DNA from 2 places in the Pseudarthrobacter sp. B4EP4b genome. Region 1 is predicted to be linked to the other one. Evidence: riboswitches for the same ligand, from Rfam matches in the RefSeq annotation. Region 1 holds a riboswitch; the other holds the start of a gene.

Region 1 (4,583 bases):
CAGAATTCCAGGGGACGCCGCCGCGCGGCGGGCCCCGCTTCGACACCGCGTGTTGTCGAAGTCATCACCTCGGAGCGCCCCCGCGATCTCCACCGTGATGCGCGCCGCCGTCGGGGTCCCCTCCGCCAGATTACCGAGTTCGCGTCCGCCAGCGGCATCGGCCAAAAGGCCGGCGTTGCCCTTGCCGCCACCGGCCTGGTCCTTACGGTCACGGTTCCGGCCACCAGTCCCGTTATGGCCACTGATGCTTCGGGCGCTACGCCTGTTGCCGCCTCCGCCGTGGCGCCCCAGCCGCAGATTTCAGCCGAAGCCGGAGCGCAGATCGACTTCAGCCGCTCCGCCGTGGTGACCCAGGCTGATCCGGACGGCAAGCTGAAGCAGCTGCTCAGTGCACAATCGGCGGGCGCCATCAGCCGCGCCGCCTCGGCCGGCAGCCTCGGCGCTCCGCTCGCCGTGATGACCACCGCATCGCCCTTTGGCTACCGCGTCAGCCCCATCACCGGCGGCACCGGCGACTTCCACCGCGGACAGGACTATGTGGCGCAGTGCGGCACCTCCGTTATGGCCGCCGCCACCGGAACCGTGACCTTTGTGGGCTGGCACCAGTTCGGTGGCGGGAACCGCGTTGTGATCGACCACGGGAACGGGCTGGAAACCACCTACAACCACCTGTCGTCCTCCAGTGTGAAGGAAGGGCAGACCGTATCGCGCGGGGAAGTTATCGCGCTCAGCGGCACCACGGGAGCCTCCACGGGCTGCCACCTGCACTTCGAGGTCCAGGTCAACGGCGAAGTGGTTGATCCCACTGGCTGGCTCTAGTCAAATGACGGTGAACTATCAGATGATCTTGACTTGCCGTGACCTGAATGTGACATTCATTCAAAACTGCTGTACCGTCTAACTCGCGTCAACTTTTCCGAAGTTGACGCTCTTGTGCGGATTGCCTAGCTCTGCCACCGCTCAAGGTCCGTTCGCATGACATCGTCTGGCAGGGGCGGGGGAACCAATTTTGGCCTTTCCATGGAAGGGCCTTGGGGTTAAGTCGCAAAGCTTCCTAGGAAGCAGCGCGGCCGGGTGACTCCCATCCGAATCCGACAGCTCACCTCGCAGGCATTGGGAGAGGCTACCTTCGTGTCTTCACGCCATAATTCTGCGCGCCACCGTGCGCAAACGGTTCGTACCAACCCCTTGGATACTGTGTCCAAGGCCGTTAGTGCCAATGCCGGGACAGTTGGTCGCCAGGCTGCAGTCATCGCAGCTGCCTCCGGCCTGATCCTGAGCATGGGCCTGCCAGCCACTGCCGCGGACAACACCGCTGGTGTTTCCGCTTCCACCGAGTCCGGGTCGGCCCAGAGCGCGCTTGCCGTTACTGCCGCCCCCACGGCCACCGTGTCCTTCGAGCGCCCGGTGGTCAAGACCACAGCCGCTCCCAAGGTGCAGACCGTACGCACCCAGTCCACCGCCTCCGCTACTGGAAACGCTGCCACCGGTACTGCTGCCTCCGCTACGGAGAAGCTGGCCGAGACTGTCTCCTCTGCTTCCACCTCGGGCATCGCCGCAATCGCCTACACCGGAATCGGCCACTCGTACGTATGGGGCGGCACCAGCCCCGTCACGGGCTGGGACTGCTCGGGCTTCACGCAATGGGTCTATGCCCAGGCCGGCATCAGCATCCCCCGCACCAACGCGTGGACGGCCATGAAGCCGACCTCCACTCCGCAGCCCGGTGACCTCGTTATGCAGAACGGTGGCGCCCACGTTGGCATCTACGTTGGCAACGGCATGATGATCAGCGCGCTGAACCCCTCCCAGGGAACGCTGCTGCACGCGGTAGCCGCCACCGGCTCCTCCGCGTTCTTCACAATGAACTAGTTCTTCGACCTCCGGGTCCAAGGGCTTTTCTTTGCCCCCAAGCTTTTTCGCTAAATCACACATCCCCGTTCGGGACGTGCCGGCGTACCCCCAAGATGCCGGCACGTCCAAACCCCCTGTCTGCCTACAAGGTGACGGGGGAATACGAAAGAGAGAACTGATGACTACTCGTGCAACCGCACGGCATCGCGCCGAGGTCACTAAAACCAACTCGCTCGCCATCATTGCCAAGGCTGTCGGCGACAACGCAGGCGGCGTCGGCCGCCAGGCAGCAGTGATCGCTGCCGCTTCCGGCCTGGTCCTGACCAGCGGCCTGGCAGCCAACGCCGCAGACACCAACGTCCAGCGTGACTCCGCTCCGGCTTCCACCCTGGAAGTTGAATCGACGGTTGAGGCTCCGATTTCGGCTGAGTCCACCATCGCCATTTCCTTCGAGAAGCCCGCAGTGACCACCACTCCGGCTCCCGTGGTGGAAGCTCCGGAACCCGAGGTTGAGGTCCAGGAAGCCGCTCCCGCTCCTGCCGCCCAGCCCGTTGCTGCTCCCAAGGTCACCGCCAAGGTTGCTTCCGCCGCTGCTCCTGCCGCTCCCGCAGCCCAGGCTTCCGCGTCCGGCAAGGGTGCAGCCATCCTTTCCGCCGCCTACGCCCAGCTCGGCGTGATGCAGGACTGCACCATGCTGGTCACCAACTCCCTGGCCGCCGTCGGAATCAACTTCCACGACTGGCCCGCCGGCTACCTCTCCCTGGGACGTACCGTGAGCGCTGCTGAAGCGCAGCCGGGCGACCTGATCTACTACGCCGATGGCGGCGCCGGCATGGCCCACATCGCTGTCTACGCCGGTAACGGCCAGGCGGTACACGGCGGCTACAACGGCAACCAGACTGTTGTTTTCAGCGCAAACGTTGGCTCCGGCCCCGTCTTCATCCGCGTCAACTGATATTTCTGACATCGCTGTCCGTTTAGTCGGACGCATCAGCAACGAACACAGCCCCAGCCGCAAGGCAGGGGCTGTGTTCGTTTAAGCAGTCGGGTCGCGGCTGCCGTCGCGAACGAACACGGCCTGTCCCTTCCTCGGAATTAGCCGATAGCACACTTCTTTGTTTACTCTTGTGGTGTCGATCCATAGCCCGGACATGCCGAGGGCAGCCGGCCCTCGTGCCCCTGACGGGTGCGGCCGTGAAGAGGTACGTGCATGCGCACTCTCGTTCTGAATGCTGGATATGAACCGCTGGCGGTTATTTCTTTCCGCCGGGCGCTGGTGCTTGTGCTGACGAACAAGGCGAGCGTTGTGGCTGAAGGGGACGATCCTGTGGTGGGTCCCCAGGAGATCCTGGGCCGCCCGTCCGTGATCCTCCTGAACCGCTACATCCGCCCCAGATACAACCAGTCCACGGCGGTGAGCAGACGCGGAGTGCTCCGGCGCGACGGGCACAAATGCGCCTACTGCGGAAAAGCTGCGCACACCATCGACCATGTCCAGCCCAAGTCCCGCGGCGGTGCGGATTCGTGGGAGAACCTCGTGGCGGCATGCCTGCGGTGCAACAACGTTAAAGGCGATCACACTCCGGCGGAGATGGGCTGGAAGCTGCGGTTCGTGCCCGAGCCTCCACACGGCACCATTTGGCAGATCAAGGAACTGGAGAAGCCCACTCCTGCCTGGGATCCGTTCCTGCTGCCGGAGCGCGCTGCCTGACGGTGCCTCACCGGCCCGGCCGGGGCCAGTTCCGGATTAAGCTGGTGGAGTGGAATCAGACAGGCTGGACTTCGACGCCCTGATCCTTGCGGGCGGCCGTTCCTCCCGCCTGGGCGGGGTACCCAAGCAGGGACTCGTCTTTGAAGGCGCCACCCTGCTGCAACATTCGCTTGCGGCCTGTTCCGCGGCGTCCCTCATCGTCGTGGTGGGCCCGGATTCCGGTCCGTTGCCTGCGGGGGTCCTCGCCTGCCGCGAGCAGCCGGAGTTCGCAGGACCGGCTGCGGCGGTCGCCGCCGGGCTGGAAGCGCTGGGCCGTGCAGGCGGCGGACGCGACTTCACCCTGGTGCTGGCCTGCGATATGCCCAGGGCCGCGGGCGCCGTGGAAACCTTGGCGCAATGCCTTGCTTCCCAGGCTGGCGCCGGGGACGGAGTGATGGCGTGTTCTGAAGACGGAACCGCCCAAATGCTGCTGGGTTTTTACGGCACAAGCGGGTTAAAAAGGGCAGTTCAGGCGCTGTCTTCGCGGGACGGCTTAATCAACGGTTCCATGCGGTCCCTCCTTGCTAGTCTGGACGTGCAGCTTGTCACCGTCCCCGCCGGCACCACAGATGATGTGGATACCTGGGATGATGCCGCCGCATTAGGAGTTGACGCCGGGCAGCCGGACGTGCGCCAGGACCGGCGCGGCAGCAGTTGAATTGGGAGGCAAAGAGTGAAAAGCCAGGATGAAACACTGGAGGAATGGTGCAGGTCCCTCCTCCAGGCCTATGAGCTTGAGGACGTCCAGGTGGACGTTAACGCCATCCTTGCCCTCGCGGGCGTTGCTGCGCACTCTGTTGTGCGGCCGGCGGCACCCCTGACCACCTTCATTGCCGGCTACGCCGCCGGCCTTGCCTCGGGCTCCGGGCAAAGCACCGAGGCTTCGTCCATGGAGGACGCCTTGGCTGTGGCACGTTCACTGGCTGCCGATTACGACGCTGAAGCCGCCGGGGCTTCCGGCGAATGACTGAAGAACCCG
Region 2 (4,583 bases), on a different contig from region 1:
TGTGGCCCTGCCCGGCGCTGTCCGGTTGCTGGCAGCCCTGCCGGCGGACGCCGTAGCCCTGGTCACGTCTGCCGACGTCGTCCTGGCTGACATCCGAATGGAAGCAGCCGGCCTGCCCATGCCGGCTGTGGCAGTCACAGCTGAACTGGTGACCCGCGGCAAGCCCGATCCGGAGGGATACCTGAAGGCCGCCGCCAACCTTGGCGTGGAACCGGCGGACGCCGTGGTGTTCGAGGACGCTCCAGCGGGAATCGCCGCAGGGGTGGCCGCCGGGATCCGAACGGTGGCCGTGGGACCCAACACCGGCCCGCTGCCCGCAGGCGTCCTGCACGTAGCGGATTACAGTACTGTCACCGTTCAGACGAGTCAGGACGAGGCAGGCCGGACAGTCATTTCTTTCCGGCTTTAAGGTCGGCTACCACTTTGGCTATACGCCGCGACCGCGTTTCGGGCGTCTTGGCCTCGGCCAGCGGCTCCACGTACCGTCGCTGCGCGCTGTAGCTCAGTGTGGCGTAGAACTGCAGGGCCGCCGGTTCCGCCGCCATCGCAGCGGCAAGGTCCTCGGGGACTTCAACCACCCGGGGTTGGGTGTCGAGCTCGATGACTACGTCAACTGTGTCCCCAGCCGAAACGCCAACGAATTCGCGGTTGGCTGCGCTGAGCGAAATGAGGTTCTGCCCACCCATCACCGCGATGCTGCTGCGGTAGCTCCTGCCGTTGATGGTCACCACTACAGGCGGCCGTTTGCCCGCGTCCAAGGCCGCGAGGACCTCATCGGGAACTTCGATGCCGGTCTTGTTTCCGCTGCCTTGGATGGTGGTGGTGAACTTCATGGGTCACAGTATGCCGGGCCTTTTGCCACTCCCACGGATACGGCGCGCGCCATGGGGCACGGTTCGCCGGGTGCTCAGTACGAGTTGTGGGCTCAGTACCAGTTGTTGGAGAGGTGGAAATTCAACGCGCCGCACGGGGACTGGTAGCGCTCCTGGATGTAGTTCAGGCCCCAGTTGATCTGCGTGCGGTAGTTGGTCAGGTAGTCCGGGCCGGCGCTGGCCATCTTTTCAGCGGGCAGGGACTGGACGATGCCATACGCGCCGCTGCTGGCGTTCGTGGCAGTGGTGGTCCAGTCGGACTCCTTGTCCCACAGGGTCACCAAGCACTGCATCTGGTCCGGTGCCCAGCCGTAGCTGCCAAGCTGGCCGGCGGCGTAAGCCTGCGCACCGGCGGGGTCGTTGACCGCGACGGCGGCGGCAGGCTCAGGGGCGGAGGCCGGTTCAGGAGCGGGAGCAGGGGCCGGTGCCGGCTCCGGGGCGGGCGCGGCTGCGGGCACCGGTGCTGGCTCTACAGCGGGTGCCGGTGCAGGCTCTGCCGCCTGCGGGGCCACCGCGATCTCCTCCGCAGCGGGGGCAGGTGCCGGGTTGGCCCGGATTTCACTCTTCTCGATGCTGAGGTTGGACTGGGCCTCGGCCGCCTGGGTTTCGGTGGCGGCAACCCTGATGCTTGACTCGGTAGCCTGTCCGGCCGCCCCGACACCTACCAGCAGTGCAGCGGATGCCGCGAAGACAGCGGCGCGCTTGCCGATGAAGGGAAACTTGCCGGCTTTGCGTCCGGCGTGGGGTGCAGACCCGGATTTCGGGCGCGGTTTAACCAGGAATTTGGACATAATGAATCGCCTCTCACACCTGCGGAGTTAGCTGTCGGGTTCGGATGAGGGCATCCGGCCGCACGGAAAAATTCACGTGCGTGCTTAACCCCAAGGGCACTCATTGCCCGGGACGGTGGGTCCCCCGCCTCTGCCGTTGCTCAAGCGGAATCCGGGAAGCGGCAGAGCTTGGCGTCATCCGGATATGGGTTCCCGATCAGGAACCTCACCCAATCGACGGTACAGGAGTCCGACGCTTAAGTCACATTTTGGTAACAGAGATCACGACGGCGGCGCGTCGCTTTGCTACGAAAGCGAATGAAGGGGGAGGTGCAGGGCGAACTGGGTCCGCCCTGGCTGTGACGTCACCGTTACCCTGCCGCCGTGGGCCTCGACGATGGATTCCACGATGGACAGGCCCAGCCCGCTGGTGCCTTCGGCAACGGCGGCACCGGACTGGCCGGACGCGCCCTTCCGGGCCGCGTCTGCGCGGGCGAAGCGCGAGAAGACGTGGTCCACGAACTCTGCCGGGATCCCGCCGCCGTCGTCCGTTACCGTTACTACCGCCGCGCCTTCAGAGGACGTGCGCACCCCGGTTACCACAGTGGTTCCGGCGGGAGTGTGTTTGCGTGCGTTGGAGAGCAGGTTCATCAGGACCTGGCGCAGCTGAGAGGCGTCGCCGTTGACCACCACGGGCTCCTCGGGAAGCTCCAGCCGCCAGTTGTGGCCGGGGGCCATCACCTTTTCGTCGCTGACGCCCTCGATCACCAGCTGCGTGAGGTCCACCTCGCTGAGCTTGAGCGGCTGGCCCTCATCGAGCCGGGCCAGCAGCAGCAGGTCTTCCACCAGGGCGGTCATGCGCTCAGACTGGCTCTGCACGCGCGCCAGCGACTTTTCGCCGTCGGGGGTGAAGTTCTCGGTCATCCGCATTAGTTCCGTGTAGCCGCGGATGGCCGTGAGGGGAGTACGCAGCTCGTGCGAGGCATCAGCCACAAACTGCCGCACCTTGGTTTCGCTCTTCTGCCGCGCCTGCAGCGCGTTGGCCACGTTGTCCAGCATGAGGTTGAGCGCGTGGCCCACGCTGCCCACTTCCGTTCCCGGATTGGAGTTCGACGGCGGCACGCGCACCGCGAGTGCCACCTCGCCGGCGTCCAGCGGCAGCTGCGAAACGCGCGTGGCCACCTCTGACAGCTGCTCGAGCGGCTTCATGGTGCGCCGGATCAGCACTGTTCCTGCCAGCCCGATGAGCAGCAGGCCGCCCAGGGATACGAACACAAAGGTCCAGACGAGGGAAGCGAGCGTACTTTCCTTGCCAGCGAGGGGGAGCCCGGTCACCAACACGTCGCCGAAGTCCGTCTTCGCGGCTGTCAACCGGTAGTCGCCGTTGGAGAGGGTGCGGTCCACCGGCTGTGCATCTGTAGCCAAAGCCAGCAGGGCCTGCTTGTCCTCGGCGGACAGTGGCGAGCGGGTGGTGTCCGAGGCCAGGAACCCGGCGCTGTTGACTTGTCCGTTGAGGATGCGGGCGTTCAGGGTGCCCACGCTCTGGCCGCGGGCGTCGAGGGGATCCCGGCCTTTGAAGCCGCCCATGGGAGGGCGGCCCGGATCGTTCGACCGCTCCGCCGCCTGGCTGAGCTGGTCATCAAGCTGGCGGGTGAGGAACGCGTCCATGGAGGCGTAACTGACCATACCCACCGCGCCGCAAATGGAGATCAGCAGTGTCATGGCAAGGAGGATGAGGCGGGTGCGCAGGTGCCAGGTGTTCGGCTTCAGCCAGCTCCGCCGCTGGGACGCAGCCTGTTGCAAGGCCATGGCGCCTACTCCGCTGGCTTGATGACGTATCCGGCCCCGCGCACCGTGTGGATCATGGGCGGATGCACCGCATCCACCTTCTTGCGCAGGTAGGAGATGTAGAGCTCCACGATGTTGGCCTGGCCACCGAAGTCGTAATCCCAGACCCGGTCCAGGATCTGCGCCTTGCTGATGACCCGCTTGGGGTTTTCCATCAGGTAACGGAGCAATTCGAATTGGGTGGCCGTGAGCTGGAGTTCCTCGCCCGCCCGGCTCACCTCGCGGGTGTCGACGTTCAGGACGAGGTCGCCCACCACCAGCTCAGCCGTATCCATGGCGGCCACCCCGGAACGCTGGACCAGGCGGTGCAGCCGCAGGAGGACTTCCTCCATGCTGAACGGCTTGGTGACGTAATCGTCTCCGCCGGCTGCCAGGCCCACGATCCGGTCCTGCACTGCGTCCTTGGCCGTCAGGAACAGTGCCGGGACCTCGGGAGCGAAGGTGCGAATCCTTCCCAGCAGCTCAACGCCGTCGAATCCGGGCAGCATAACGTCCAGGACCAGGACGTCCGGGCGGAACTCCTTGGCAAGCTTCACTGCTTCCGGCCCGTCCGCTGCCACAGCAACGGACCAGCCGGCCATGCGCAGGCCCATGCTCATGAGTTCTGAGAGGCTCGGCTCGTCATCAACCACCAGCGCGCGGATGGGGGCTCCGTCGGGGTGGGAGAGCTGGGGAAGGTTGTTTGTCATGGAGTGCGGTGTGGCCATGGGACAACTCTCCGATCACTCGTTGAGCCGGGGCTTTGGGATTCCTGTGTCCCGGCTGTGAACCCCAGCCTAGCCACCTGGATGTGGAGGTGATGTTGCGGCAGGACAGTGAGTGGGGCGGGCAGAGACTTTGAGACTCTTCTAGAGAGGCATTCCTGGGTCTCCCCTGGAAAGATCGGACGAATTTTCTTCCTTGGGACGGCGCGCCGCTGGACAAGAACCGTCTCCGGCCTGCCGATTTTGGTATTCCACATGCACTTGAACAAAAGGTGGGAAACCGGACTCCGGTCCGAATTAAGTTCCCCAAAACGGCAGCTGGGGGACCGGGAGCTGGATAATGAATGACGTTCTGCCAGCACGCCAGAATCGTGATCTACACCACAAAG

What was found. Region 1 has a riboswitch for cyclic di-AMP ahead of FNL14_RS10850 (C40 family peptidase). Riboswitches for the same ligand answer to the same signal wherever they lie in the genome.
Region 2: another riboswitch for cyclic di-AMP. It lies ahead of FNL14_RS10405 (hypothetical protein); the one in region 1 lies ahead of FNL14_RS10850 (C40 family peptidase).

The regions. Positions count from the first base shown of each region.
Region 1 covers NZ_VHIJ01000030.1:56,278-60,860, reverse strand. Annotated here, with positions in the region: gene FNL14_RS10855 (M23 family metallopeptidase) at 1-819, shown strand, start outside; cyclic di-AMP (ydaO/yuaA leader) riboswitch at 967-1,127, shown strand; gene FNL14_RS10850 (C40 family peptidase) at 1,198-1,872, shown strand; gene FNL14_RS10845 (NlpC/P60 family protein) at 2,033-2,809, shown strand; gene FNL14_RS10840 (HNH endonuclease) at 3,065-3,565, shown strand; gene FNL14_RS10835 (molybdenum cofactor guanylyltransferase) at 3,615-4,262, shown strand; gene FNL14_RS23610 (DUF6457 domain-containing protein) at 4,278-4,571, shown strand; gene FNL14_RS10830 (molybdopterin molybdotransferase MoeA) at 4,568-4,583, shown strand, end outside.
Region 2 covers NZ_VHIJ01000029.1:61,756-66,338, forward strand. Annotated here, with positions in the region: gene FNL14_RS10395 (HAD-IA family hydrolase) at 1-409, shown strand, start outside; gene FNL14_RS10400 (YdeI/OmpD-associated family protein) at 390-833, opposite strand; gene FNL14_RS10405 (hypothetical protein) at 926-1,663, opposite strand; cyclic di-AMP (ydaO/yuaA leader) riboswitch at 1,669-1,830, opposite strand; gene FNL14_RS10410 (HAMP domain-containing sensor histidine kinase) at 1,949-3,451, opposite strand; gene FNL14_RS10415 (response regulator transcription factor) at 3,457-4,197, opposite strand.